DNA from 4 places in the Virgibacillus salinus genome. Region 3 is predicted to be linked to each of the others. Evidence: riboswitches for the same ligand, from Rfam matches in the RefSeq annotation. Region 3 holds a riboswitch; each other region holds the start of a gene.
The links. A riboswitch is a leader RNA that binds a small molecule or an ion and turns the genes downstream of it on or off. The one in region 3 is predicted to bind S-adenosylmethionine.
Positions count from the first base shown of each region.

Region 1: another riboswitch for S-adenosylmethionine. It lies ahead of BLS02_RS12995 (methionine biosynthesis PLP-dependent protein); the one in region 3 lies ahead of BLS02_RS02480 (PLP-dependent aspartate aminotransferase family protein).
Region 2: another riboswitch for S-adenosylmethionine. It lies ahead of BLS02_RS06295 (methionine ABC transporter ATP-binding protein); the one in region 3 lies ahead of BLS02_RS02480 (PLP-dependent aspartate aminotransferase family protein).
Region 4: another riboswitch for S-adenosylmethionine. It lies ahead of BLS02_RS13230 (homocysteine S-methyltransferase family protein); the one in region 3 lies ahead of BLS02_RS02480 (PLP-dependent aspartate aminotransferase family protein).

Region 1 is NZ_FNKD01000003.1:196,383-204,264, forward strand. It holds gene BLS02_RS12990 (aminotransferase class I/II-fold pyridoxal phosphate-dependent enzyme) at 1-260, opposite strand, end outside; gene BLS02_RS12995 (methionine biosynthesis PLP-dependent protein) at 257-1,378, opposite strand; SAM riboswitch class I at 1,453-1,558, opposite strand; gene BLS02_RS13000 (helix-turn-helix domain-containing protein) at 1,759-2,550, shown strand; gene BLS02_RS13005 (alpha/beta fold hydrolase) at 2,643-3,194, shown strand; gene BLS02_RS13010 (RDD family protein) at 3,469-3,906, shown strand; gene BLS02_RS13015 (YuzC family spore coat inner layer protein) at 3,903-4,274, opposite strand; gene BLS02_RS13020 (HAD family hydrolase) at 4,371-5,150, shown strand; partial or broken gene BLS02_RS19210 (YnfA family protein) at 5,244-5,444, shown strand; gene BLS02_RS13030 (class I SAM-dependent methyltransferase) at 5,597-6,205, shown strand; gene BLS02_RS13035 (phosphotransferase) at 6,602-7,483, shown strand; gene BLS02_RS13040 (5'-methylthioadenosine/S-adenosylhomocysteine nucleosidase family protein) at 7,647-7,882, shown strand, end outside.
Region 2 is NZ_FNKD01000001.1:1,331,396-1,339,277, reverse strand. It holds gene BLS02_RS06305 (MetQ/NlpA family ABC transporter substrate-binding protein) at 1-621, opposite strand, end outside; gene BLS02_RS06300 (methionine ABC transporter permease) at 636-1,304, opposite strand; gene BLS02_RS06295 (methionine ABC transporter ATP-binding protein) at 1,294-2,325, opposite strand; SAM riboswitch class I at 2,426-2,537, opposite strand; gene BLS02_RS06290 (thioredoxin family protein) at 2,606-2,920, opposite strand; gene BLS02_RS06285 (toprim domain-containing protein) at 2,931-3,284, opposite strand; gene gcvH (glycine cleavage system protein GcvH) at 4,076-4,459, opposite strand; gene BLS02_RS06275 (arsenate reductase family protein) at 4,535-4,891, opposite strand; gene BLS02_RS06270 (VanZ family protein) at 5,196-5,600, shown strand; gene BLS02_RS06265 (acyl-CoA dehydrogenase family protein) at 5,864-7,648, opposite strand; gene BLS02_RS06260 (acetyl-CoA C-acetyltransferase) at 7,771-7,882, opposite strand, start outside.
Region 3 is NZ_FNKD01000001.1:486,438-494,319, forward strand. It holds gene BLS02_RS02465 (YpmS family protein) at 1-579, opposite strand, end outside; gene BLS02_RS02470 (SGNH/GDSL hydrolase family protein) at 592-1,479, opposite strand; gene BLS02_RS02475 (homoserine dehydrogenase) at 1,897-2,889, opposite strand; gene BLS02_RS02480 (PLP-dependent aspartate aminotransferase family protein) at 2,947-4,707, opposite strand; SAM riboswitch class I at 4,805-4,922, opposite strand; gene rarD (EamA family transporter RarD) at 5,208-6,110, opposite strand; gene megL (methionine gamma-lyase) at 6,336-7,520, shown strand; gene BLS02_RS02495 (short-chain dehydrogenase) at 7,521-7,882, opposite strand, start outside.
Region 4 is NZ_FNKD01000003.1:237,693-245,574, reverse strand. It holds gene BLS02_RS13270 (PRD domain-containing protein) at 1-675, opposite strand, end outside; gene BLS02_RS13265 (PTS sugar transporter subunit IIA) at 717-1,211, opposite strand; gene BLS02_RS13260 (hypothetical protein) at 1,394-1,879, opposite strand; gene BLS02_RS13255 (RDD family protein) at 1,953-2,411, opposite strand; gene sppA (signal peptide peptidase SppA) at 2,424-3,422, opposite strand; gene BLS02_RS13245 (YdbC family protein) at 3,580-3,798, opposite strand; gene BLS02_RS13240 (short chain dehydrogenase) at 3,811-4,410, opposite strand; gene BLS02_RS13235 (3'-5' exonuclease) at 4,438-5,049, opposite strand; SAM riboswitch class I at 5,591-5,697, shown strand; gene BLS02_RS13230 (homocysteine S-methyltransferase family protein) at 5,777-6,826, shown strand; gene BLS02_RS13225 (5-methyltetrahydropteroyltriglutamate--homocysteine S-methyltransferase) at 6,872-7,882, shown strand, end outside.

The DNA.
Region 1 (7,882 bases), on a different contig from region 3:
GACGAGATGGCAGACATTCCAGAAGCAAATGCTAAGCCACGGGCACCTTCCTCTAATTGGGCTATCTTTTCTTCCAGCGCTTGCCTTGTCGGATTTCCCGAACGGCTATAATCAAATGGCCCAAACGCATCAAAGGATTCCTGGTGATAGGTTGATGACAGATAAATCGGCACATTTACGGCACCTGTTCTCTGTTCAACGTCCAAATTTGATGGAGCATGAATTAGTTCTGTTTCCAATTGATCCTTGTTATTACTCATTCCTTGTCTTCCCCCTTTTTCAATGATGAAAATACGTTCTTCAAATCTGTAATTAGATCTTCAGCTTGTTCAATGCCAATAGAAAACCGTAATAACCGGTTATCGATTCCTCGGAGTGCTCGTTCTTCTTCCGGTATCTCTGCGTGGGTCTGTGTTGCAGGATACGTAATAAAACTTTCAACCCCGCCAAGGCTTTCTGCAAAAGTAATCAATTTAAGGCGTTCTAAAAAGGGCTCAACCCAATCTGCCTTCTGAAGGCGGAACGAAAGCATTCCACCTTTCCCCGGATACAGTACGTCAGTAACTCCTTGTTCATTTGCTAAGTATTCCGCTATTTTCCGTGTGTTTTCATCGTGCTGCTTCATCCTTAGTGCAAGTGTCTTGAGGCCTCTAATAATCAGCCATGAATCAAAAGGGGACAAAACAGCACCTGAAGCATTATGGATAGTAGCCAATTTGTCGCAGATTGCCTCTCCTTTCGCAACGACTAAGCCTGCGAGAACATCATTGTGTCCGCCAATAAATTTAGTTGCACTATGAACTACGATATCAGCGCCAAGTTCAAGCGGCTGCTGGAAATAAGGAGTCAGGAATGTGTTGTCAACTATGAGTAACAGGTCATGTCTATCAGCAAGTGCTGCATATTCCTTAATATCTATTTCCTGCATTAACGGGTTTGTTGGGGTTTCAATGAATAATGCTCTCGTTTTTGGTGTGATTAATTTCTCAGTCACGGCAACATCTTTAAACTCCGAATAGGTTGTCTTTATATCATAGACATCATCGTAATGCTGAAGTAAACGGTATGTACCACCATAAATGTCTTCTGGAACAATGATTTCATCACCTGAACGGAAAATGGAAAGAACTAACTGGATGGCTGCCATTCCGGAACTGCAGGCATAGCCGCTATCACCGATTTCCAGCTTTGCAATTCCTTCTTCCAAGATAGCTCGCGTTGGATTTTTTGTACGTGTGTAGTCGTATCCAGTAGATTTGCCAATCCCTTCATGCTGGAATGCTGTTGATAAATAGATAGGCGGATTGACTGCACCTGTCGTTTTATCACTATTATTGCCTAGTTGTGCTAAGTTGGTTTGGATACTTTTATCTGACATATTAATCATCCTTTTCATGAAAAAAATTAGAGACCCTCTAGATAAGAAGAAGGTCCCTAATAGCGCAAACAATCTTCTCATCTTCAGGTAACTTGTTACCTTTTGGATTTAGCACCGGACCAGTTATGGCGGGTTGCTGAGACATCACAGGGCCAATCCCTCCGTCTCTCTTGATAAGAAATATATGTAATTGTTAAATACTTGATTTTTCTTACTTTAATACAAATGATTGGATAATGCAATAGATAATTGCAATTTATTTGGTTTATTCAGCCATTTCCGTTTTTCTGTTAGAAAAATATCATGGGAATTATTTTCGAAAATAGAGAAGGAATTTTTATAGAGAATATTGAATACTTTACCATGGAGGTGTAGAAACAATGACTGACCAATATGCTGTAGAAATTGATGCAGTGATTGAGTACATTCGTGAAAATATCCAAGAGCCCCTGCCCCTTTCTCATCTAGCTAAGTATGTAGCTTATAGCCCGTATCATTTTTCCCGTATATTTAAGCAAAAAACTGGCCTTCCGCCACATTATTATGTTTCTTCCCTCCGTTTGCAAAAAGCAAAAGACTTATTGTTACATACGAATTTAAGTGTTCGTGATATAGGAATGGAGATTGGACAACAAAGCTTAGGAACCTTTACAACTAGATTTACTGAACGTATAGGCGTAACACCGGCTGAATTTCGGAATTCAGCGGTTCATGCAGACTATCGATTACGCAGGTTAAAGGGGCTAAATGATTGGACTGATAGTTTACTATTAACTTCAAATACACATGCAAAGGTCGAGGGGACCGTTCATGCGGATGCTTCTTTTGAAGGGGTTATTCTTATCGGCTTATTTGCAAAACCGATTCCAGAAGGCCTTCCTTTATATGGGACGCTACTTTCTTCATTGGGTACTTTTTGTTTTACAGGTGTCAAACCTGGCAAGTATTACTTGATGGCTACATCTGTATCCTGGGAAATGCAGGCAAGGGATATACTGCTCCCGTACTCAACATTACGCGCCAGGTTGAAGGCCCCGATAATTATTAAGAGAAACACAATTGTTCCGCATCAACATGTGACACTTCGTGAACCACAACTTGATGATCCTCCGATCCTAGTGTCGATCCCTCTCTTAATGAATAATTTTCTAAATCGAGTATTAAAGAATTAGCAATCTCATAATCCAATATTTACAGGATATGTTGTTCTTGCATTTCACAAGGATGTTCTTTAATAAAAATTTTAATTATAAGGAGGAGCAACGTGAAAAAACAAATACTATTCATTCATAGTGCTGGACCACAAGGTGAACACGAAGGAAGCTCTGATTTTATAGTGTATTTGCAAGATAAACTAAATGCTGAATATAATTTGATAATTCCTGAAATGCCTAACCCGGAAAACCCGGAATATACAGCATGGAAGGAGCAGCTTAACAAAGAGTTTGCGGCATTAGAAGGTGAAGTTATTTTGATTGGGCATTCTTTGGGTGGATCGGTATTATTAAAATATCTATCTGAAGAAGATTGCCAAGTTAAGATATCCAGTTTACACAGTGTCGCAGCACCATACTGGGGTAAAAATGGTTTTTGGGAGAGTGAAGAATTTACGCTCTCCGAAAATTTTGTTGCAATGCTTCCCCCTATACCACAAGTGTTTTTCTATCACAGTCGCGATGATGAAGTAGTTTCATTTGATCATTTTAAGGATTATACAAAAAAACTTTTAACTGCAACTCCACGAGCAATTGAAAGCAGGGGACATTTATTTTATAATGGATTGCCTGAACTTGTGAATGATATTAAAGGTCTGTAGATTGATAAGTTAATAATAAATATGGATGGGAGATACTCTGAGGGGTTCTCCCTCTTATATTTCATTTCTTTAATTTTTAGGGCAGGAATTTAGGCTTGGTTACTATTTAAACGTTGGGGCAAATTCTATTTAGATTTAATAATTAAAGGGTTTTTTATGTTAAAGTAATCAATAGTGAATAATATACTTTAGCAGCGTAGTTTACATACACTTTATCTGAACAGTGGGTATGTACTAGGTGATGACTATTTATGGATAAAAGGAGTAGATTTTTATGGAAAAATATAAACCAGCTGGGTTCTGGATCAGATTCCTGGCAAACATAATTGATGGAATTTTGATATATATAATAGGAGCAATTATAGCTATTTTAATTAATGACGAACGTTTTTTCAGTTCACCAGGTAACGAAGCAAATACTTGGTATTCATCGCCATCCGAAGACATATCAAATCTAATTTATGTCGTTGTTTTTATAATTGTTTTCACTGCAAGCAAGTATAAAGGATCACCAGGGAAATTAGCATGCAGGATCCAAGTGCTTAATGTAGAGATGACCCAAATTAGCATGCTGAAATCAATTGGAAGATTTTTTGCGTATTTTCTCTCAGCACTTCCACTTGGTATTGGCTTTCTGATGGCAGGATGGAATGAAGAAAAGAAAGGATTGCATGATATCATTTGCAGTACGAGAGTTGTTTATCGAATTTAACGCCAGCGTAATGCAATTCGCAGCTTACAGCAATCCATGTCAGCAACTTGTGATTTGAATTCCAGTCGTAAGCCATCAGGATTGTAATTAATATCAACGTCTGATGTAATGCCTGTAGAGAGAATTAATTGCTCAACCTTTGCGGTATCTGAAACTTGAGCAGCTTTCATTAGTTCTGCATCATATTCTTGTGATTCTGCAAGTTTATTAAGAACAATGCTCGCGTCATCCATTAGTTTTTTCGTTTCATTTGCTGATTGATTTAACAGGTTGGCGTCAACAGGCGGATATTGCTGGCGACCTGGCCAATATGTGGCATTGGGATAATATGGTACATAATAATAACCTGGATAATTGACGTAATACATAAAAAAACCCTCCTTGTAAAATACATCCATTTAATTATATGCAGAAGAACTTGTTTGCGGGAATGAGCGGGGATTTATGGAAAGGATGCTGATTAAATGATCAAAGCACTCTTATTTGATCTTGACGATACCTTGCTTTGGGACAAAAAAAGTGTAAAAGAGGCTTTTAAAGCCACTTGTGAACTCGCAAAGCAAAAATATGATATTGATCCTGTTAAGCTAGAAGAGAAAGTTCGTGAAAATGCACGGGAGTTGTATGCATCCTATGATACATATGATTTTACAAAGATGATTGGAATAAATCCGTTTGAAGGACTATGGGGTGATTTTCGGGATGAGGGGGAGTCTTTTCACAAATTGAAAGAAATTGTTCCAGAATATCGTAAAGAAGCCTGGACGAGAGGACTGCATGATTTAGGAGTTGATGATCCGGATTTCGGTTATCAGCTGGCAGAAACTTTTCCTGCGATGCGAAAGAAAAATGCTTTTGTATATGAGGATAGTTTTGAGGTGCTTGATCAGTTAAAAGAGGAGTACCAACTGCTGATGCTAACGAACGGATCCCCCGAATTACAACAGACTAAGCTTGATATCACACCAAAACTCATGACCTATTTTGAGCACATTGTTGTTTCTGGGGCTTTTGGAAAAGGAAAACCAGACCCAGCAATTTTTGAACATGCACTTGAGCTTCTTGCTGTGCAGAAGGATGAGGTATTAATGGTTGGGGATAATTTAAGTACAGATATACTTGGAGCTAAGCGTGCTGGAATAGATTCCGTCTGGGTTAACCGTCATGACAAAGAATGTATTGAAGTGAAGCCAACATATGAGATTGGAGCATTGAAAGAGCTATTGCCGTTGCTGGAACGGTAAATCATGGATAATGAAGTACACTGGAGGATTAAGCGGTTATCTTTAGGTATCAATGGCATACACCTTTGGCTTTAGGATGTGATTATGCAATGTGTTGGTGGTGGGATTGCACTAGCTTTATATGGCGTAATAGCTACATTTCAAACCTTCACATCGTTCGGTAGAGTTTATGCAGCGTACGGTGGCGTTTTTATTGTCCTATCCGTTTTATGGGGATGAGGCATTGATAAGAAAACTCCTTATTTATATGATTTAGTTGGTGTTGCAGTGATGTTATTTGGACCTCGCCAGTAAAGGAAAATACTTCAAGACAATTTACTTGACCGTGTACCCCTAAGTACGCGGTTTATTATTACTCTAGGAGTTATGAATAATATTGAAATTATCTTATATATATGGTAAAGCCCAGATGAAAAATCTAAGTCAACCCTTCAGGAAGTGAGCAAATGAAGAAAGAAAAACTGATTAGAAAATATGATAAACAAGTAAAAATATATGAAAATAAACGCGCTAATCCAAAGTTTGCCGGATTGAGAAATAAAATAATAAAAAACGCATACGGAAAGGTCTTAGAAGTTGGAATTGGAGCTGGAGCGAACTTTTCTTATTATGATCGGAATAACGTTGAGATAACAGGAATTGATTTTAGTTCAGAGATGATTATGAGTGCCAAAAGAGCAGCATCAATTTCTCAGGTGAAAGCAAAATTTATACAAGAAGATATTGATGAGTTAATTTTAGAACCCAACTCTTTTGATAGCATCGTATCAACGCTTTCACTTTGCAGTTATCCTGACCCAATTGCAACATTAAGTAAATTCAACAGTTGGTGCCGTAAGGATGGGATTATATTGTTAATGGAACATGGTCTGAGCTCTAATCCATTACTTTCCTTCACCCAAAAAATGATCGACCCACTACATACTAAAATATCTGGATGTCATTGTAACAGAAATATCGATAAAATAATTGGAAAATCTAGTCTTCAGGTTGATCAAATCGAACGTTATTGGTCAGATATCATTTATTTAATTCGGGCAAAACCTACAAAGTAACAGTTCGAATTAGCTAATGGCAGTTTAATAAGGAATATAATTTTGCATATAACGTTCAGATCTAACGCGTTCATTTCAGAGGTGCAAACATTAAAAACACAATATAACACACGGGATTTCACAAGCGAAATCTCGTGTGTATTTTTATTGCTATATCAAAATTCGAAAGAGTTTTTAATGTCTATTAACAAAATAATTCACAAGAGAAAAATGAGATTTATGGTGTGAATTTAAATGTAAATTGTAATTTTCAGTAAATTTATATAAGGGAATATGGGTATTTATGTTAAAATAAATACAGAAATTGTGAAGAATTACACTTAAACTAACGCAGCAGAATAGTTTAAGAAACACGAGCAATGTTATAGGACTATTACAAAAAAGAGGAACTAATTTATGGATTTGAATTTTTTGTTTGAAGAAAAGGTTATAGAAGTTCAAGAGTTAAGTCCAGGATATGAAGACCACGCTAGCGACGTATGGTTGGTTAAAACAGAAAAAAAAGAGGTAGTTGTACGTACTTCTCGAATGACTGAAGAACCTAATAATGATTTTTGGTGGGGATGCAAAAACATATTTGGTATTGACCAAAGACGAGTTTTTGAATTGGAAAACATAAATAATACACTAAGTAATATAACTTCTATGCCAGTACCTAGAGTATTAAATAAAGGGAAAAGTTTTTCAAGGGAATTTGTGGTTGTAGAAAAGTTAACAGGTGAGGTTGTCCAATCATTTGTTGAGCAACCATCTTCTGTTGTGCAAAGTTTAGGAGAGGGATTAGCAAAAATACATAAGTATAGAAAAAATTATGTTGGGTCCCCATCTGGAATGTTTAAAATTGGATTGGAAGAATTCAATCAACATTTAAAGGATACAATGACTGAATTAGTTTCTAGATATTACAAAGAAGAAAAGGATATTAAGGATAAGCTAATTGAGATTAAGAACTTATTAGAAGATATTCCAAGTCCTGAATATTCTACATTTGTGCTAGTTGATATAGACCCTACACAGTTTTTATCTGATGGTAAAGTAATATCTGGACTGGTCGATACAGAAGCATATGTTATCGCTCCTAGAGAATTTGATTTTATTGGTCTTGAATATGTTTTAGATGAGAAATCAGCTATCGATTTTAAAATTGGTTATGAAAAAGTATTAGAATTACCAAATTTATCAAAGGTTAGAACACCTTATCGGTACTTGTATCGATTATTATCTGTTCAGGGTGATGAGGATTTAAAAGAATGGTTAAACCACAAGGAGCTATTTTAGTCGTTCTTTTCAACTATTGGGTGCTTTCCTTTAATAAGGAATTGCATTCTTGTTCAATTATAGAAGCAGGTTAGCTTAAAAAACCTATATAATTATGGATTTGCAAGAAGTCGGTATTAGTGGATTATATTTCTTTAATTACAAAAAGTAGGGTGATAAGTCAATGATAGGAATAAGTATAGCGACGAAGTGGGAATATGAAGCGACATTGGAATACTTTAGCATAAAAGATAACGAACGTTTCGGTTATCCTTATGGCGAGTATTTCATGAGAACAATTAATAATACTGAGCTTGTTTTTTATAGTACCGGTGTAAGAAAAGTAAATGGTGTTGGTGGTAATCAGTATATGATTTCTAATTTAAATTTAACTAAAGTAATCGTTGCTGGAACATGTGC
Region 2 (7,882 bases), 840 kb from region 3:
TCCAATTGCATAATTGGTATTAATCGCCACTAAAGTGTTTTCTTCTGACTCATATAGTTCTGGTAAGAATGCTGCATCATAATCATAGGAGAATTTTAAATCTTTTGGGTTCTCTACAATATCTTCCGTAGTAGCCTCTACTTTGTCTACTTTTTCAGAAAGCTTAATAAGCCCTTCCTTTTCTAACAAGGATAGTACTCGTCCATGATCAGCGACAGATCGGCTCATAAGTACTTCAGTTCCTTTGGCAACTTCGTCAACACTGTTAATTGTTTTCGAATATATTCCAATTGGCTCAATGTGAATTCCACCAATATGTGTAAAATCATATCCAATATCTGCAATTTGCTTATTTAAATAAGGAATATGTTGGAAATAATTTGCGTCAAGTTCACCACTTGAAAGGTCTTCATTTGGTAAAACATAGTCAGTATACTCTTCAATCTTTAATGTTATTCCTTTTTCCTTAAGAATAGGCTTAGCTTTCTCTAATATTTGTGCGTGCGGAGTACTGGATGCCCCAACCTTAATAACATTATCATCTGAACTGGACTCATCACCGCCACAAGCTGCTAACGTTACTACAAAAAATATAGTTACAAATACCAAGATCTTTTTCATTTTATCTCTCTCCTTTATCTTTTATCTAATTTGTTAGTAATAAAATCCCCAATGAATTGAAAAATAAATACAATGATTACGATTAATACGGTACAAACAAACACGACATCAAACATACGTCGCTGGAATCCAAAAAAATATGCATAATTTCCTAAACCACCAGCCCCTATAACACCAGCCATTGCAGTATAGCCAATCAAGGCAATTGCAGTGACAGTAAGTCCTGATACAAGTGCTGGCATTGATTCTGGAAGTAATACACGAAAAATAATTGTGCGAGTCTTTGCACCCATAGATTTCGCTGCTTCAATCACTCCCTTATCAACTTCCTTCAATGCAATCTCTACAAGTCGACCATAAAATGGAGCCGCACCAATGATTAAAGCTGGTAATGCTGCATTTGGTCCCCGAATGGTTCCAATCAGAAAGTCAGTAAATGGGAACAAAAGTAATATTAAAATTATAAATGGAATCGCTCTAAATACGTTTACGATTGATGCCACGATTAAATTAAGAAGTTTATTCTGCCAAATACCCCCTTTCATCGTCAGATAAAGTAGTAACCCTAATAGTATTCCGAAAATAAATGTTCCAAATAATGAAAGGATGGTCATGTAAAAGGTTTCGTACGTGGCAACCCATAAATCTTCCATATTCAAATTTGGGAAAAGATTAGTTAGCATCGCGAACCACCTCCACTTCAACTGAGGTCTCATTTGTTATAAAGTCTATAGCTTTATTGATTTCACTCAACTCACCATCAGCCTGAACAAATAGTGTTCCATACGCACCACGCTGCGTTTGGGTGATCTTACCTTGCAGAATGTTAATATCAATTGCAAATCTCTTAGCAACTTGACTAATTAATGCCTGGTTTGTTGTCTCACCAATGAAATGAAGCCGAATAAGCTTACCACTATCATAAGTATCAATTAAATGGGCAACTCCATCATCTTCATCATTGGTTCCCATAACCTGCTCAACGAATTTCTTTGTAACAGGCTTCTCAGGTCGTAAAAAAACATCCAGAACATCGCCTTGTTCAACGATTCTTCCTTCTTCCATTACTGCTACCTGATTACATATTTTGCGAATCACATGCATTTCATGAGTAATTAGAATAACTGTTAAACCAAGCTTTTTATTGATATCAACTAACAAATCTAATATCGAGTTGGTCGTTTCCGGATCAAGTGCTGAAGTTGCTTCATCACACAGCAATACTTTTGGATTATTTGCAAGTGACCTCGCTATCCCAACACGCTGCTTCTGCCCACCACTTAACTGAGAGGGATAAGCACTTTCTCTTCCTGCAAGTCCAACTAATTCGATTAATTCTTGAACACGTTCTTCACGTTCAATTTTTGATACGCCTGCAATCTCCAATGGAAATGCAATGTTATCTTTTACGGTCCGTGACCACAATAAATTAAAATGTTGAAAAATCATGCCTATTTCCTGACGTGCCACTCGAAGTTGTTTTGAATTTAATGCAGTAATTTCCTGCTGATCAATGACGATTTTCCCACCAGTAGGTTCTTCCAGCCGATTGAGCAATCGTACAAATGTACTTTTACCCGCACCACTGTAGCCAATGACACCAAAAATCTCACCTTCATTTATATCAAGGGTTAAATCATCCACTGCTGTAATGTTGCTTTTATTTGATTTAAAAATTTTATTTAAACCCTCTATTGAAATCACAAGTATTCCTCCTTTGCCATCCACTATTATGTCCTACTTAATAAGAAAAACGCCTTTCTGTAAGAGAACAGAAAGACGTAATATATGTAGTCTTTACGTTCCCTTATCTGTCAAAGCAGCTGCTTTGCAGGAGTTGGCACCTTTCAAATAAAAAAACATTTGAGGTTGCCGCGGTTTCATAGGGCCAGCCCCTCCACCGCTCAAGATAAGAGATATAAACTATTTAATTAAAATTCGATAATCCAGATAATAGCACGCATATTATCATGTGTCAATAAAATTATTTATCTGAAAATAAAGCTGGTTCGTAGTCCATTAAGTAGCTATATATATTGGCAATTGATTTAAATGCGTAAATTTTTTCCTTGATCTCGTTACCATCCTTAATTAAAAGACATGGTACACTTTCAATTTGATTATCCTGCATAAACTCCGGGTGCAGCGAGGCATTCATGTCATAAAAAATATCCTGTTTATGAACCGATTCAATCTTATCAAGCATTGATTTTGCCAACGCGCATGTACCACAAAATGGTGTATAAATATATAATAAATAATGATCTTGTTCTAATTGTTCCTCATTAATCTGTTGCAATACTACCACCCTAAATCAAGAATATGGGATTAACCTCGATTCGTTTGCCTACCAATGCCGTTGCAAGAATATTTTCAGGGGTTGTTGCTACTTCACGAAACTCACTGCTCACATAAATGTGTTCAGCATGCGGAAGCTCACGCGTTAACTGTTTGCGCAGTTTTATCCCTGAACTATCCTCATCAACTAAAATAAAAACATCCCTATTATCCAAATCATACGTTTCCAAAAGCTCGTCAAATCGTTCAACACCGAGTGTCCCATTCGTGCAAATTACTTCAACATCATCTGTTATCACCCGTTTGACCTGCTTTTTATCAGTTAGTCCCTCAACAATGATAACTTTTTCTACGTCATTTGTCATCATTACATGCACTCCTTACATTAAATTAACTGAATGCATTAATCATATATTTTACTACTTTTTTCAACCCACATCCAATAATTAATATTATTGCATTACGAATTATTCATATTAGATAGTTTATGCTTAAACCGAATTATTAAGTATGAATATAGATTTTTTAAAAGATATAAAGTGCGACACAACACCAAGAGCCTACTACGCAAAGGACGTGCGAGTGCAGACGTTCATCCATCTTTCCAGGATATTGTGAACATATCTAGTGCAGGTAAATACTAGGAAGTGTTGCATTAACTTACCTGTTAAGACTCATTGATCGGAAAAACAACTATTTCTGAAAACAGCCAAAAAAAAGTAACGGGTTCACTTGTGAGGTGCAAAACAGTAAATCTCAAGTGAAATCTCAGCTATAATCTCATAGTTTTCACTAGACAGACTGGTGTCCACGGATTTGGCGGATCCTCATTCCGTTATTTCCTTAAAAACGCCTATTTTGGTCGTGTTATGTAATCCTCATTCCGCTATTTACCCTTTTCAGCCATATTTTTCAAAGTTATTAGGTAAATAACGGAACCAGAAACCGATTCAACCTTCTAAGACGGCTTTTTCACCCATTTAGCGGAACCACGATTCACTTTACCGGTTTGTGTGATTCACATTCCGCTTAATTCACACCATAAATCACATTAAAATCACGTACACTACAATTTCGTTGTGAATTACATTATAGCAATAAAAAAGACCGACTTCACAAGATCGATCGCAGTGTGCAGTCAGCCTTATTAATAGGATTAATCTTCCTCGATTATTTCCTGATATTGCTCAGCAGATAGTAAATTATTTAGTTCTGAATCGTCAGATGGCTCCAAAACAACCATCCATGCTTTTTCATATGGTGATTCATTAACAAATTCAGGGCTATCCTCTAATTCTTCATTGATTTCTACAACTTTTCCGCTGATTGGGGCGTACAACTCGGAAACCGTTTTAACAGATTCAACGCTGCCGAATGGCTCATCTACTTCAACCTCTTCACCTACTTCGGGAAGTTCAACAAATACAATATCCCCTAATTCGGATTGTGCAAATTCTGTAATCCCAATACGTACATTACCATCTTCTTCTTTTACCCATTCGTGTTCTTCTGAATATAATAAGTCTTTTGGTAAGCTCATCTAAATCCCTCCGTTAATTAATTGCAATATTACTATACTAGGTATATGGACTTTTTTCTAGCATTTTTACTTTTATTAAAGCCAACTTTCAGTGAAGGTTTCTTCCTTGAATCCAACAATCACTTTTTTTCCGTCGGTTGTAATTGGTCGCTTAATTAGCATACCATCAGATGCCAGAATATCAGCCATTTCTTCAGTAGTCGCATCTTTAATTTTATCCTTAATATTTAATTCACGATATTTCTTGCCGCTCGTATTAAAAAACTTTTTGGGTGGTAATCCACTCTTTGCAATTAGGCTCTGAAGCTGATCACTTGATGGTGGCTCGTCCACAATATGTATGCTAGTATAGTCGATTTCATGCTCGTCTAACCATTTCTTCGCCTTTTTACAAGTTCCGCAATTTGGATACCAATAAAACGTTAATCCCACTTCATCCCTCCTAACAATTTCAGATGTTAATTTTATTATAGCAAATATAATGAAGGTCGGTCGATGAAATTGTGAAATTTCAAAGACTTCCTACAAAAGATTTATATGATTGGCTAATGTGCTATAATACTGGCAGATTAGTTAATAAGGGGAATAATCGATGCATTATATAAACGCTTTACCGGTATACTCTATCCTCCTATCCCTTGTCATTTTCATTTCTATAAGATTCATAATTTTAAGGAAAACCGATCGAAAAATTGTCCTATACCAAGAATTCATTTACAGTTTGTGGATTATTTATATGGAAAGTTTACTTTATCTGACAGTGTTTCCTTCTACAGATGCTACTCGAAGTGATTGGGTTGGCATAAATCTGATACCATTTAACACGATTGAAAATTATTTATTTTTATTCTTCCAAGGCGAGATATCCGTTGCTTCTGTTAATCTATTAGGAAATACTGTTGTATTTGTTCCAATGGGAATATTGCTTGTATTAGTAAACAGCAAAATTAGTTTTAAAAAGATGTTTCTAATAGGTATTGGAACATCTTTAACTATTGAAGTAACACAACTTGTTCTTTCTTTACTCAATGTCCTTTCAAGAAGTTTCGACGTTGATGATCTTATATTAAACACAACCGGCGTTATTATAGGATTTGCACTTATGAAAATTGGATTATTTTTTATTAGGTTGAAAAAGTAAGGCTCTTTTAATAACTTTTTACTTATTCTAACAGTTAATTATTTCTACGACAGAAACTAGAGTAACCTATGTAGTACTAAGTGTGGCTCTCTGACTACGCAGCTGGAATCGTTAAAATCTTGTTTTAATCCATCTTTCCAGGATATTGTGACCATACCCAGCAGAGGAAATACACGGTGACTCCTTCGGGAACAACAATCTCTTAAGAAACTGCCAAATGTAAAACCACCCTCACAATAAATGTAGAGGGTGGTTAATTATTTTTAGACTAGATATTTTTCTTCTTCAATTATCTTAGCAGCAATTTCACGTTTTTTCCCAATCACATCTGTTGGCGTGTGACGAGTCAGCTTACGTAATGATGAAAGCATCATACGGAGAGTATCGCCTGATTCAACAGCAATTAGAGTTTCTTTTGCATCTGCCTCAATGCGATTAAATGCTTCCTGCACATATACTTGTGTGTAAAGAAGTTTTTGTTTATTCTTTTCTTCTCCAGACTTAGTAATAGCTTTTTCTGTACGAAGAATTGCTGATTCCATGTTATATACTTCAGCTGTCATATCGGCAAGATTTACAAGAATCTCCTGTTCATTTTCAAGCTTTTTCCCATATTTCTGAGCTGCCAGCCCAGCACCAAGCAATACCATTTTCTTCGCATTTTTCAATAGATATTTTTCCTGTTCTAACGTTTTATCGCCAACTTCTTCAGGCATCATCATCATTAGTTCTTCCTGAAGACTCTGCGCTTGTTGAAGTAATGGCAATTCACCTTTCATTGCTTTTTTCAGCAATGTTCCAGGAACGATTAACCGGTTAATTTCATTTGTTCCTTCAAAAATACGGTTAATTCTTGAGTCACGGTATGCACGCGCAACTTCATATTCTTCCATAAAGCCATACCCACCGTGTAGTTGAACAGCTTCATCTGTTACATAATCAAGACATTCGGTTGCAGTGTATTTATTCATGGAGCACTCGATTTGATATTCTGCAATTGCCTTAGCAACTTCACGGCCATCTTTTAATTCCTCATCCGACAAAGCACCCATACGTTGTTCAAATAATCCTACTGTACGATATACAGCACTTTCGTTCGCATAGGTTCTTGTTGCCATTGTTGCTAATTTTTCCTGTGTTAGGCTGAAACTTGAAATTGGCGTATTAAACTGCTTACGTTCATTCACATATTTTGTTGCAACCTCAAGTGCACGTTTTGATCCACCTACACCACCAATTGCAAGCTTATAGCGGCCAACGTTCAGGATGTTAAATGCAATAACATGACCACGGCCTTTTTCCCCTAATAGGTTTTCAACTGGTACTTCTGCATCTTCCAGAATCAATGTACGAGTTGACGAGCTCTTAATACCCATTTTCTTTTCTTCTGGTCCAGTTGATACTCCAGGGAATTCACGTTCAACAATAAATGCTGAGAAATGTTCGCCATCAATTTTTGCATAAACAATGAAAACATCCGCAAATGCTGAGTTAGTGATCCACTGTTTCTCACCATTTAAAATATAGTGTGTACCTGCGTCATTTAATTTTGCAGTTGTTTTTGCTCCCATTGCATCTGAACCAGAGCTTGGTTCGGTTAATGCATAAGCAGCCAATAATTCACCTGTGGCAAGTTTTGGCAAGTATTTTTCTTTTTGCTCATCATTACCGAAGAATACAATTGGCAATGAACCGATACCAACATGAGCTCCGTGTGTTACCGAGAATCCACCAGCACGTGAGAACTTCTCGGTAATTAGTGATGAACTGATTTTGTCTAGTGCAAGACCTCCATATTCTTCTGGAACATCAGAACCAAGCAATCCTAGTTCCCCAGCCTTTTTCAATAAATCTACTGAATGTTCAAATTCATGGTTTTCCAGATTATCAATTTTCGGTACGACTTCGCCTAATACGAAGTCTTCTGTTGTCTTTGCAATCATTTTATGTTCTTCAGTAAAATCCTCTGGTGTGATGACATCTTCACCTGTTAAATCTTCTGTTAAAAATGCTCCACCCTTAAAAATTTTCTCTTTTGTTTCACTCATTAGAATCGTTCCTTTCCATTATTGGATGGCGCCATAATTTGTGCGCCCTTATTGCTTACTTCTGATAGATAAAATTATGAAGTCCGGCGAATCTGCAGCGAACTACGGCATTGCTAGCAATTTTATAGTAGTTCAAATACTCCAGCAGCGCCCATTCCACCACCGATACACATTGTTACGACACCATATTGTACGTTGCGGCGTTTCATTTCATGAATAAGACTTAACGTCAAT
Region 3 (7,882 bases):
TTTAAATGCTAGATTGTTTGCTTCTAAGTCAATATGCTCTACACTAACTTGGAAATTACTTCTGATCTCCATATCTGTTACTGCAAGATAAATTTCCTCTTCTTTTGGATCAACTGCAACCCACTTTGGCATTGGCAAGTACTTTTTCATGTATTCCATTATTTTCTGATTAGGCAGTTCCAGTAATCCAATAGAGATGGATTTCTGTTTCAAAATCACGTCGCCATTTTCCTGAACAAAGGGTTCGAAATGAACAGAGAGTGGGACAGTAGATGAGAATACGGGAAGTTCACCGATCAAGTGAACATCCTCATCCAATGACACTTCATAATGGTGGTTAGTACCTTTCAAAAGCTTATCGGTATATGCATTTACTAACTCATTTAAGTTCTTTTTTGTCGTACGAACGATGAATTCTGAACTTTGCTGCGTTTCATACTCCTCATTAGAAGGTGTTTTTGTGTCGGAAACTGGCCAAAAAATAAGAGCAGCAATACATATAAAAATGACAATGTTCAAACCTAGTAAAATCAAAAAAAATCGTTTCCATCTATTTTTTGACTTTTTATGTTCCGCCATTCCACTTACCTCCTAGTCTGTTATATGTTCTAATACTCGTTTGGCAATCCGTTGATATCCCAGATGGTTAGGATGAAAATTATCATCTGCGATTAAATTTTTATCTGTATCCTCAAATAGATCAACTGTAGGTATAAATGTCGCATTCTCATATTGTTCTGTGACATTTTTACCTGTGTTGTTCCAATTTTCAACAATCATACCAAGTTCTTCGAGATCTTTAAAATATTTTTCAAAGGGATTATAGAAACCTAATAGATATATATCAGCGTCTGAGTTTAGGTCTTTGATTCTTTCAAAAATAATTTTTAACCGTTCTTTGTATGCGATCCGTTCTTGGGAAAAATCCTTAATCGTCAAGTCGGAAAAGTTTTCTTTGACGACTTGCATAATATCATTTGCGCCTATTGTAATCAATACGATATCTGCTTCTTTGACCGATTGTGCTATTTCGGGCTGTTCAAGCCGTTTTAATAGCTGGCTTGAGCGGTTCCCACGTTTTCCATAGTTTTCAAATGTTACCAATTGATTATCTTTATTAATGGTATTATCCAGAATACCAATATAACCACCATCAACTACTTTATCGCCGACACCTTGTGTTAATGAGTCTCCAATGGCTGCAACATGCGCTTCTTTATTTGTGAAAAAGTCAATTGTACCTTGAAGTGCACCACTTATTATTTCTCTGAATTTAGTGATTGGTTCTTTTGTTTCTTCTTCTGGCTGTTCATCTTCCGTTTCTATTTCTTTGTCTGGTTCAGTTTCCTGCTGTGTCTCTTCCTGTGAATTATTATCTGCTGATTCATTTAAATTTGGTTCAGGTTGATATAAAAAGATAATAATAGCTAAACCTATAATCAGTATACCCAAAATAATAAAAATGTATCTTCTTTTCATGAATCTCACACCTATACTGAAATATTCTACCTATATATTGAAATGATATTTTATCTTAGTACATATCACGTTTTATTACTATATATGTACCCATTATAATTGGTAAGTATCAATATTTCATATTTCGATTGTATTACATTTTAATCTAATAAGAGATAATTCCCTTTACCTTCTATACTTAAACTAAAAAAATCGCCTTCAGTAGAAGACGAATTTTTCTAGCGCTTAAGAAAGTATAAATTCTTTCATACTGCGTGTGTTCAACTGTGGCTTAACGATAAGCCATGTTATAAAAAAAACATCTAGCTTCAGCGCTCGTGAATTTCCTTCACTTCCTTACGATAAAAGATGAAGGATGTTCGACTAAAACCACCACATCCTGTGGCAACGTCGATCCACCCACAATGAGGGGAGCAGCTAAACGGGCGCTCCAGCTATTGCAGCTTGCTCTTTTTTAAACAAAATACAAAAATCCTCAATCATTGCACTCGCGGTAGGAAATGATCCTGCTCCTGGCCCCGCGAACGTTAAGTCACCAACTATATCTCCTTTAATATGAATAGCATTGTTTACGCCTTCAACAGCATATAATGGGTGTTCTTTGGAAACTGCTTCTGGTTCAACGCTTGCAGTAAGGTTCCCTGTAGCATCATAACCTATCTTTGCAATATGCTTAACTCGTTTACCTTCCGTTTGTAACCCTTGAAGGGAGTCCTCGGTAATATCACGTATTCCTATTCTTTTAACATATTTTAAATCAGGTTGTTTTTCAAAAATAAGGTCACTAAGAATCATTAGCTTATAATATGCATCAAAACCTTCAATGTCATTTTCTGGATCTGCTTCGGCATACCCCCAGTTTTGTGCCTCATCCAAAGCAGTGGAGAATGTTATGTTCTTTTCCCGCATTGCTGATAGGATAAAGTTGGTAGTACCATTTAAAATTGCTTGCACATATTGGATCTGATTTGCTTTTAAAAGTTGTTGGATAGTCTGGATAATCGGTATGCCACCGGCTGTAGTTGCGTCATATCCAATTTGAACATTATATTGGGTGGCAAGTCTTTTCAACTCTTCACCGTGGATTGCGAACATTTCCTTATTAGAAGTGATGACGTGTTTTTTTGCTTGGATACATCTTTTCAGCAATGAAAAAGCTGGTTCTTTTCCAACAATTGCTTCAAAGACAACATCGATCTCAGGGTTATTTAAAACAGTATTAACATCTGTTGTAATGTTTGTCTTGGCTGAAATTTTCTGATGTTTGTCAGGATTCTCAATAATAATTGTTGAAATGTTGATGGGAGATCCGACTAGTTTTTCGAGCCGTTGACGGTGAATGTGCAGTGTTTGGTAGACACCGCAGCCAACTGTTCCAAGTCCGATTAACGCAATATTTATCGGTTTCATTTGTTAATCCCTCCCTCATCTAAAAATGATAACCGTAGATCCTTCGTTTTTTTACACTTAAGCTTCTACTAGCACACTTCCAGAGCCGTTTTCTCGAATGCGAATCGCTTCATGGTAAATGTTTTTATCTGTAATAACAGAAATTCCAGCAGCTTTTGCATGGTTTACTGTTTCATCTGTATCTTTTGGATTTTCAACCCAAATAATTTTACCGTCCTTATTAATAAATTGCTCGATAGTTTCTGGTGGAAGAATTCTGTCATAGGACAGAATGGCATCAATTTCAAGTGGCACATCATCTAACTGTTCATATGTTTGCACATTTAATATTTCTTTTGAAGAAGTACTTAATGGAACAATTTGAAATCCTAACTGCTGTAATTGTTTCGTACTTTTATAAAATGAATTAGTTTGATCATCCAATCCGCTAACCGCAACTACCTTTTGGCGAATACCACCGTCTTTACGGTCAAATGGTGAAGATAAGAGCCACTTGACTGCATCTTCTTCTGTTGCTTGAAATGTTTTTGCTTCACCGGTTGCATTAGCGATTGCCTGGTCTAAATCAACTAATATATCATTGGTTGATTCGAGTCCAATAGAAAGTCTCACTAACTCTTCCGTAACACCGCTTTTAACCAGGTCTTCTTCACCTAATTGTTGGTGTGTAGTTGACGCTGGGTGGATGATTAACGACTTCGCATCACCGACGTTGGCAACATGTGACCAGAGTGTAACACCATCAATCAATTTCCGGCCTGCGTCACGGCCACCCTTTATTCCAAACGTTATAATCGATCCATAGCCATTCTGTAAATATTTATTGGCTAACTCGTGTGATGGATGATCCTGTAACCCAGGAAAATTAACCCATTCAACTGCAGGATGTTTTTGTAAATATGCTGCAACTTCTTCGGCGTTTTTGTTATGGCGCTCAACACGTAAGTGCAATGTTTCCAGTCCTTGTAAAAACAGGAATGCATTCTGTGGACTTAGGCAGGCACCTATATCGCGCAGCAGCTGCACGCGCAGTTTGGTTGCGAACGCTGCCGGCCCAATATCGACGTAGCGAAGTCCGTTGTAACTCTCGTCGGGTTCAGTAAAGACTGGGAATTTACCGTTCCCCCAATTGAACCTACCGCCATCAACGACAACGCCGCCGATAGTTGTACCATGACCGCCGATCCACTTAGTAGCTGAATGTACAACAATATCCGCTCCCCATGTCAGTGGCTTCGTATTGTATGGAGTCGCAAATGTATTGTCAATGATTAATGGAACCCCGTTGTCATGAGCAATTCCTGCAATTTTTTCAACGTCCAGCACATTTAGACTTGGATTTGTGATAATCTCTCCGAAAATAGCTTTCGTTTTTTCGGTAATTGCAGTAGTAATAGTCTCTGGATCTGTTCCATCAACAAATTTAACGTCGATTCCGTATCGAGGGAGAGTGTTAGCAAACAGGTTATACGTCCCACCGTATAGATTACTGTCAGCAACGATCTCATCACCACTGCTTGCAAGATTTAAAATGGCCAATGTAATGGCTGACATCCCGGATGAAGTTGCAACTGCGGCTACGCCATCTTCCAGTAATGCGATTCGCTGTTCGAATGCATCAACTGTCGGATTCATGATTCGTGTATAAATATTACCTGGTTCTTGTAGCCCGAAAAGATTTTGTGCATGTTCGGTGTCCCGAAAAACGTAGGAAGTAGTTTGATAGATGGGTACCGCACGTGATCCGGTTGTTGGATCTGGTTCCTGACCTCCGTGAAGTAACTGTGTTTCCTGATTGTGCAAATGAAAATTTGACATGATAAATTCCTCCTTTAGATTTTACTGTTTTCTGGAGGGAGAGGAGATAATAAAAAGCCCTCTTCCTAAGAAGAGGGCGTAATATGTAACGATCCTCCCCTTATCTTCCAGATCATACTTGACCTGTAGGATTTAGCACCTTACTAAGCATTAGTTAAGCTTTTAAGGTTGCCGGGTTTCACAGGGCCTATTCCCTCCACCACTCTCGATAAGAGATGTAACTTTATTGGCAGTTAAGAAAGTATAAATCCTTTCTTGCTGCATAATTGCAACTAAGGCTTGGCGATAAGCCAAGTTTTCTAAAGTTATTGAACATTATATACGCAGGAATGATTGTACGTCAAGTGAATTCTGAAAATTGATTTAATTTTGGCTGATTTAAGTTTGTTGCCGAATAAAAAATTGACAGCTACGCAAGACTCCGGAAGCAAGGAACGAGCTGAGGAGGCTTGCTGCTTGCCCGCGGAAAGCGAGTATATTTTCACTGCGTCATTAAGAGCCTAATTTTTCTCCCTAAGCCGACCTGAACTACGATGTGCAGATGACATGTATATAAATAGTGCTATCCAGATTAATGCGAACGATATAAAATGCGCCAGTGAAAAAGTCTCCTGATAAACAAACACACCTAGAACTAGCATGATAGTTGGTGCGATATATTGAAGGAATCCTACCATTGATAATGGGATTCGTTTCGCGCCGCTTGCAAACAATAATAGTGGAATCGCTGTAACGACACCAGCGCCAAACAGTAATAACCCAAAACTGGAGAACATTGGATCAGATGCCAATGAACTGCCAGGGATAGATAGTAAATAAATAAGAGCAATAGGAGTTACAATCATTGTCTCGATAGTTAGACCGAACATTGCACTAACATCTACAGTTTTTTTTAGCAATCCGTAAATTGCAAAACTGAATGCTAACAATAGTGATACCCACGGAAAGACACCATAACTGATTGTCAAATTAATAACACCAACTGCAGCAAGTAGAAATGATAGCATCTGGCCACGTGTTAATGTTTCTTTTAGCACAATCATTCCTAATAAAATACTTACAAGCGGGTTTATGTAATAACCGAGGCTTGCCTGAATTACATGTTCATTGTTAACCGCCCATATAAAGGTAAGCCAATTGATGCTAATGGCAACTGATGCGAATGTAATTCCAGTCAATTTTTTTCTATCGTTTAAAATAATTCTGCATTCCTTTAGGAAAAGCTTCCATTTTTGGACAACTAGAACCACAATAATCATAAAAATAAATGACCATAATATACGATGTGCTAATATTTCATCAGGTGGAACCTGGTCTATCAGCTTCCAATACGCGGGAAGAAATCCCCATAATAAATAGGCGCCTGCTGCATATATAATTCCAATCTTATTTTCTTGATTCATTTTGAAGACCCCGTTTCTAGGATATATCCAGATTCAAGTGAACACTATCGAATCATGCGATATGCATACTACTAATCTAAGTAAGCTAATTCTAGATTTTCTTTCTGAAAAAAGCAATAACTCTGCTTTTAACATTTCTTCAGAAAACGCTTTCAAAAAGTTGGTAAATACAATATGATAGTAGTATATGAGATTATAAGATTGTTTATCTGGGGGGACTTACTAATGGCAAAAAAACATAAACACTTTGAAACATCGGTTATTCATGAAGGGTACGATTCCAAAGACATGCTTGGTAGTCTTGCAACACCTTTGTTTCAGACATCAACATACACGTTCGAAACAGCAGAGCAAGGAGAACGACGATTTGCAGGTGAGGAAGAGGGTTATATCTATTCCAGGTTAGGAAATCCCACAGTAAGTGTATTAGAAGAACGGATTGCAGCTTTGGAGAGCGGCGAACGCGGGCTAGCTTTTGGATCAGGGATGGCTGCTGTATCTGCTATTTTGATTGCTCTAACAAAAGCGAATGACCATGTATTGTGTTCATCAGGATTGTATGGCTGTACTTTCGGTTTACTAGCAATGATGGAAGAAAAATTTAATATTTCACATGATTTTTCAGCAATGGAAACAAAAGAGGAAATTCGCGCGCTAATTAAGCCTGAAACGACATGTATTTATGTCGAAACGCCAATTAATCCGACGATGAAGTTAATTGATCTAGAAATGGTTGCTGAAGTGGCTCATGAAAAGGGGATTCCGGTGGTTGTCGATAATACATTTTCATCACCATATTTACAGCGACCACTTGAATTAGGGTGTGATGTTGTACTCCATAGTGCAACAAAATATATTGGCGGCCATGGAGATGTAGTAGCAGGGCTTGCTGTTGGAAAAAAAGACTTTTTGGATAAGGTTGCGATGACAACCCTAAAGGATATCGGCGGAATTATGTCACCACTGGATGCATGGTTATTACTAAGAGGGCTTAAAACACTTCCAATTCGGATTGACCGCCATTGTGATAACGCGGAAAAAATATTTGGGAAGTTGCGTAACCATCCTAAAGTTGCACGTGTTTTTTATCCAAATGATGAAAGTCATCCTGATTTTCCAATTCGTCAAAAACAAATGAAACGCGGTGGTGGTTTAATTTCATTTGAAATAGACGGAACAAAACAGGATGCACAACGAATGCTGAATAACCTGAAGTTCCTAAAAATTGCTGTCAGTCTTGGTGATGCGGAGACATTAATTCAGCATCCGTCAACTATGACACATGCCGTTGTACCAGAGGAATCTCGTCTTGAAATGGGAATAACAGATCAGCTTATCCGGTTATCCGCAGGTCTTGAAGCGTGGGAAGATATCTGGGAGGATCTGGAACAAGCTTTGAATAACCTTTAATTATTGTGGTCGCATGTCCCATGGTTCTAACGTCCCAACGATGGTCTCATTACTATCGGTAGTGATAGCATGAATGACACCGCTTGAAATTTCATTATGAGTAAGCCAGCGGGAATCGTTGTTTTCTAAAATGAAACCTAAATAGACACGTCTGTACAAGCAATTTTTTGGTACAGGCGTGTTTTCTTTTTCCAAAAAACGGGCACTACCCTGTATGTGGATTAATCGCCAATCAGTGCTTAAATCCTGCTTGCTTATCATATCCTTAATTAAAGGAAGGGCTTGCGGAGCTGACGAATGAATCCAACTGACCACAATGTCAGGTATACCATTTGTTTCAAACAAGTTGGATAATTCGTTTG
Region 4 (7,882 bases), on a different contig from region 3:
AAACATCTCATTATCCATCACATGACTCTCATACCATTTTGCTCTGCTTAAAGCGAACTGCAAATGTGTTACTAACCGTTCATAGGATATGTCAGCTTCATGAACCTCGATATTTAAATACTTTTTAATAGTCTGCACCATATCCTGAATTATTGTCGTTTGCTTAACCGTTTCGTGAATATCACCCCCTTGAAGTTTCATTGTATGAATATACAGTGCAATAAACGCTGCTTCATCAGCAGGCATCGTGATCTGAAATTTTTCCTTAATGTGCTGAATGGCCCATAAACCGATTTCAAATTCTTCCCTGTACAAAATCTTAATTTCCTGCAATAGTTTATTTTTTAGCTTGATACCACTCTGTTCCCGTTCAATTGCAAAGGAAATATGGTCTGCCAGCTGCACACGGATATGCTCGCTTAATTCTGTTCCCAAGCGCTTTTCCGTATAGGTAATAATTTCTTCTGATATGGTAAAATGCTCCTCTGGTATCCTGAGTAATAGCTGCTGCAGTTTTTCATTCTCCTTTAGAACGAACAATTTCTCTACCCTGCTAGAAATCACAATGTCATTTTTTTGCTTACCAAAACCCACACCAGCCCCAATAGCAATTTTTTCTTCCTGTTCATCGATAACAATTGCCGCATTGTTATTTAATATTTGTTTTATTTTCACCTGAAGCCCACATCCTTCATAGCACGTTTTTCATTCAATGATCACTGCTCAGAAGTTGTGATTATTACTGTTTCTCCAGCCGTGCTTTCTTTTTCTTCAGTCATACTGAACTTCTTGCCGGTATCCTGTCCATTTGTAATAACAATTGGAGATATATCACTCGAAGCATTATTCCGAACATATTCCAGATCAAATTCCATCAGCTTTTCACCTACTGACACTTTATCGCCAGTACTGACATTGATGGTAAAGCCCTTTCCTTCCAGCGAGACTGTTTCAAGTCCTATGTGAATGAGGATTTCGATTCCGTCTCCTGTGCGCAGCCCAATAGCATGCTTGGTATCAGGTATTTGAACAACTTCACCTTCAACCGGAGAATAAACCTGTCCTTTATTTGGCTTAATCGCAATTCCGTCTCCCATCATCTTTTGACTAAAAACCGGATCCGGAACTTCTTCTAACGAAACAATCTCGCCATTAATTGGTGCATATATTTTCGTGATTGAGCTTTCCTTTTTAAAAAGATTTTTAAACATAACAACATTCCTCCTTTAAGGTAAGTATGTGCAAAAGTTACTGAAACTAAAAAAGACATGGCGGTTTAGAGAAGAACCTATGCCCTTCTCATAACACCACCATGCCTAATCGCATCAGTAACATGTGATCCATATATATTTTTTCTAAATCTATCGTATCATCATTCAAATGGAAAAATCAATCATTCACTTTTAAAAATTATCTCATCCTGATTATCAATTCGTTCTCTATTTCTAAATAAAAAGAATTGAATTGGCATCGTAATCATAAATGTGACAATAACCAATACAAGGTGAAGCGTCTCATTTTTAGAATATCTTTTAATGATAAAGTAAAATCCATAAACTAATAGAACGTTTGAGGCAAGACCTACAAATGGAATGAACCAGGATAGGAAAAATGCACATGCCATTGTTACGCCATAAACCAATGTAAATTTACCACGCAGCGATTCATGCACATCATCCTCAACAAGCTGCGTGATTAAAAATGTATTAACAATCGGTACCCATGCCATCCACGCCAGGTCACTTTTGCCTTCCCTTTTAGCTATTTTAAATAATCCAATAGCCATTAGAATATGAAAAACGATTGCAACTACTAGTAAAAAGAGAATCAGAAACAAAAATCCGGCAAGAAAAAGAAACAAACCTTCATCACTATTCATTTAATCCCTCCATTTTTAAAAAAACTTAGCTTTATGCCAAAAAGTCCAGGCACCAGTGCACCCGGACCTATTATTATTTATCAAACACAACCCGCGTATTACCAATCATGTCATGTAAACCTTGTTTTTCCCCACTAAATGCAACGAACAAGTATAACAATCCGGTAAAGAAAAACACACGGTGAATAAATCGACCAACTACTTCTCTAAAAATAAGATCCTTCCACTCGAGCGAATGAGCATCTTCTCGAATAACGCGCAATCCAAATATCATTTTTCCTAACGTCTGACCAAAATATTTAGTCATTAGCAGAAAGTACAAATACAACACAATCACACCAACGATACCAGCCATTGTCCAGAAACCAATATCAATTCCAGCCCCATCATTGATAAATTTAGATGGACTAAGCAGGATGCCGTTAATACTAAATACAATAAGCAAATCAGCTAGATATGCCCAAAACCGCATCCAGAACCCAGCAAATCTGTAATCAACACTCTCAGTATATTCCACTTCATTTTCACTCATGACGGCACCCCCTTATTTAGAATACAAGTACATAGCACGTGGTCCATTGGATTTACGCAACAATTCCTTGATACCGAATAATTCTGTTTGTCCTTTAAACATTCCTTGTAATGTACCACCTAAAAATTCGTTAATTTCAAGACCCTTTTTATATTCAATCACTTTGGCATTATCCCAGCCATTATCTTCTTTCATAATGGCAATCGTATCAGTGAGAGACCCAAGCTCATCAACAAGACCATTATTTGCAGCTTGTTCTCCGGTATACACACGGCCATCGCCAAGCTCACGGACTTTCGACTCTGACATGTCACGGCCTTCCACGATCACATCCACAAAATCTCCGTATAAATTATCAATCATCGTCTGCAAAATTTCTCGTTCTTCATCGGTCATTTGACGTGACTGCGACATAATATCCTTGAACTCGCCACTCTTAATCGTATTAAATTTAATACCATGTTCATTCGCAAATTCCGCAAAATTAAAGCTCTCCATAATAACACCAATTGAACCTGTCAATGTTGCAGAATGCGCAACGATTTTATCGGCAGGAGCAGAGATATAATATCCCCCTGATGCTGCTGTATTCCCCATTGATACATATACAGGCTTGTCATGCTCTTCTTTTATCTTAACAATCTTGTCATGTATTTCATCGCTTTCTACAACGCCCCCGCCAGGTGTATTTACACGTAAAATAATGCCGTTAACAGTTGAGTCTTCCCCAGCTGCTTCAAGCATTTCCAGGAATCGCTCATGATTATATCCTCCTGTATTAAGCAAGGATGCTGTAGATGCATTTTGAATTACTCCATCCAGTTCAAGTACTGCAATCTTATTGCCTGATCCTTCCTCGACAACCTCTTCTTGAAATTTCTGCGATGAATCCGGGAAGTTAAACATTTTTTCAAAATCAGCTGTTACTACACTCGTTACAGCTTGAAAACCTAGTGAAACGACAAATAAAACAACCGCTACACCAAGTGCAATCCAACGTTTTGTATTCAATTTCATGTCCTCCAATTCATTCCTGTTTTATGTATTACCGCTATTTTACATTATTGTTAACATTTATGCAGAAAACTTGTACGTTTGTTACAAAATAGCGAGTCCAAAACACAAAAATTGCTTTGGACCCAGCGCCATACACGATTTCTATGTGAAGTTAATCAAGTTCAGATAATGCCGCTTTCAATTTATATAATTCCTCTTCAGTCAATGTAACCCCTTTTCCCATTTTCTCTTTGTCCGGTGCCCAGTCTCTAAGGTCATATTTGGGATCACGCCCATTCCAGCTTACCAGGTTAAGCTCTTTCGTCCATCCTTTTGGCGACTCTGATAGCACAGCTACTGTTTCGATTATCTCATATTTAAGATCTGCCACATTGATTCCTCCTTAATAGACTTCATAGTTATTACCAGTTTGCATACCATCAACACTTTTAACAAAAGCACGAGCCACACGACCTGCAGGAACAGGATCAAACCCTGCAAAGAATTTACCAAGCTTTTCCCATGACTCCTGTACAATATTAGGACTTACACTATTTATGCGAATACCTCTAGGCATTTCAATTGATGATGCTTTAACGAATGCCTTGACGCCACCATTTGCCATTGCTGCAGACGCACCCAGTGGAATCGGATCATCCATCATCACACCTGTTGTTAACGTGAAACTGCCACCGTCATTTACATATTCCATACCTAGCAGGACAAGATTTATTTGCCCTTTAAGTTTACTTTCAATTCCTTTTTCATTTAGTTCCGGTGTTAATTCAGAAACAGCTTTAAAATTCGCACCACCAGATGCATTGACTACAGCTTCTACTTTACCAATTTGTTTATACATTTCTCTGATGCTATCCTCGGAAGTAATATCAACAGAAACATCTGCCCCATTTCGTCCAGCGCGAATTATTGAGTGATTCTCTCCTAACTCTCTTACAATCTCTTTGCCAATTGTCCCAGCTGCACCTACAACAAGTATCCTCATATGCAATCCAACTCCCCTTGATATTTTTTAGAAATAAAGCTTTCTACTCCGTTTCGCCCGCTTCACTTTCGGCGGAAAATATCCCCGTTCATAAATTCTCCCTTTCGAAATACTGCACCTCTTTAGAAATATATCCATCTCATCCGTCTCGTATGTCTCAAAAGCCTTCATTAAAATTTTGGCAGCAACCCTAGCATCCTCAAGTGCATGGTGATGCTCGAAGGAAATACCGTGATAACCAGCTACCGTATTTAACTTATGATTCTCTAACTCGGGCCAAACTCTTTTAGAAATATTCACCGTACAAAGATAATCCATTTCAGGATATGTAAGGTTAAAGTAGTCCAATGTATTTCGAATCACACTCATATCAAAACTGGCGTTATGTGCAATAACTATGTTATGAGATAAATAATCATTAAGTGTCGGCCACAATTCTGAGAACGTCGGCGCATCTGCCACATCTTCCTCTCGTATCCCATGAATACGCGTATTAAACGAACTGAAATGCATCATTGGATTTATTAAACTATAAAATTCATCAACAATTCCATTTTCATTGGCGACAACAACACCAATAGCACATGGACTGTTTCTCTTTTCATTCGCCGTCTCAAAGTCAATGGATACGACATTCATGGATTGGCCTCCTCTACAACAATACTCTAACGTAATTTTAACATATCCCTCGTTCAAACAACCCTGAAAAAGGATTTAAATTTTGATGGTGTTTATCTTCGCTGGTTCCCAGGCGAATTCTGCTGATTCCGGGCTATCTAATCCACTTCCGATGCTGTTCGCCCGAACGATTACACCTAATTAAGCAGTATAGTTTAATTAAAGCAAGAAAGTTTAACGCTGTTATGATGAATATTAATGACACAATAGCAAAAATGAGTGGCGAGAGGATCGGAATGTGAATCTCAAAGTAATGGAGCGGATCGTGGTTCCGCTAAATGGGTAAAAATCCGCTCTGTAAGGTTTGAAACGGATCCTCGTTCCGTTATTTACCCAATATCAATGAAAAAAATGGGTAAAAAGGGTGAATAGCGGAATGAGGATCCGGCAAATCAGTGGCTTAAGCTTGTTTAGTAAATCAAAGTGTTTCAAATGCTAAAAATATTCTTGACATTCATTTGCAAGAGTTGTATTGTATTCAATAATACAAAATTGAATAATTTTCTTATCCAGAGAGGTGGAGGGACTGGCCCATTGAAACCTCAGCAACAGATTTTAAATACTGTGCTAATTCCAGAAGCTGAAATGCTTAAAGCTTGAAGATAAGGAGAGTGATACTTAACGGTTTCAAACCCTCTTCTATTTTCAGAAGTGGGTTTTTTTATTTTATTTAAGAGGAGGAAAACGATTGAAGCGCAGTTTAGAAGAACGTTTAAAAGATGGAACTGTTATTGTTGGTGAAGGGTATTTATTTGAATTAGAACGTAGAGGGTATTTGCAAGCAGGATCATTTGTTCCAGAGGTTGCACTTGATAACCCCGAAGCACTGAAACAGGCATATAGGGATTATATGTACGCAGGCTCAGACGTTGTATTAGCCTTTACGTATAATGCACACAGGGAAAAAATGCGCATTATTGGCAAAGAAGATCTATTAGAACCATTAAACCGAAATGCGGTTCGCTTAGCAAAAGAGGTTGCTAAAGAACATCCCAGCGAAGAAGCGTTGGTGGCTGGAAATATCTCAAATACTAATATTTTCGATCCCGAAGACCCTGAATCCAAGACTAAGGTCAGAGGTATTTTTGCCGAAATGATAAAATGGTGTAAGGAAGAGGGCGTCGATTTCATTAATGGGGAAACGTTCTATTACCATGAAGAGGCACAAATAGCCCTGGAAGAAATTCTGAAACAGGATTTACCAGCAGTCATCACGTTTGGACTAATGGGAGAGAATGTATTGAGGGATGGCTACACTGTTGAAGAATCCTGTAAAATACTTTCTGAAAGTGGCGCACTGGTTGTGGGCATGAATTGTTTCCGTGGTCCTGAAACGATGCAACCTTACCTTGCTGACATACGTAACAATGTAGATGGCTATGTGGGTGGACTCCCTATCCCATACCGTACTTCAGAGGAAAACCCGACATTCTTTAATTTACCGGATGGAGGATGCAGCTGCCATCTGCCTTTAGAAACAACTTTTCCGACTGCGCTTGATCCGCTTTACCATAACCGATACGAACTGGCAGCCTGGGCAAAAGAGGCAAACGACATCGGGATAAATTATATCGGCCTATGTTGCGGAGCATCACCAGCAATGCTGCGTTCAGTAGCTGAAGCTGTTGGAGTTAAAACAGTAAACTCAAAATATTCCCCAGACATGGAGAAGCATTTCTTGTTTGGGACAGACAAAACACTTCAAGAACATAATCAGAGCTACCGGTTAAAAGCTTAAAAAAATACAATTCTACAAAACTAAAAACAGAAAGAAGGAATATATATGTCAGTATCGTTAACAAAAGCACCACCATTCAGAGCAGAGCACGTTGGAAGTTTACTACGCCCGGATAATTTACACAAAGCAAGACTAGATTACAAGGAAGGCAAACTTACAGCAGAACAATTACGCGAGGTCGAGACAAAAGAAATCAAGCGTGTGGTTGATAAGCAAATTGAACTTGGCTTAGAAGTTGTTACAGATGGGGAGTTTCGCCGTACATGGTTTCACTTGGACTTTCTGGAGCATCTAAACGGAATTGAAGGATATGTACCTGAGCAAGGATATCAATTCGAGGGATTGGAAACAGAGAAATATGACGTACGGAATACTGGAAAGATTTCATTTAACCCTGACCATCCATTCCTAAAAGATTTCACTGATTTAAACGATATTGTTGATGGCCGGGCACTCGTAAAGCAAGCTATTCCTAGTCCTAACCAGCTATTTAACGCCGGCATTCACAATACAGATATCTATCCAAACATCGAAGACTATGCAAGTGATATTATTAAAACCTACCAGGATGCAATCAAAGCATTTTACGATGCTGGTGTACGGTACTTGCAATTAGATGATGTATACATCGCTGGACTATCCGCTCCAGATATCCCATTTAATGAGGGAAAATATTCAAGAGAAGATTTAATTGACCTGGCGTTACGAGTAGTTAATGGCGCTTTAAAGAATAAGCCTGAGGACTTAATTGTAACAACACACTTATGCCGAGGAAACTACCAGTCTACCTGGGCATTTGAAGGAAGCTATGCTCTTATCGCTCCTACATTATTGGCAAAAGAAAAAGTAGACGGCTTCTTCCTGGAATATGATGACGATCGCTCAGGGGATTTCAAACCACTTGAACATATTCCAAACGGCGGTGCACAAGTCGTATTAGGTCTTATAACATCGAAGAACGGAGAACTTGAAGACAAAGAAACAATTAAAGCACGTATTAAAGAAGCATCACAATATGTGCCACTCGAACAACTATCTTTAAGCCCACAGTGCGGC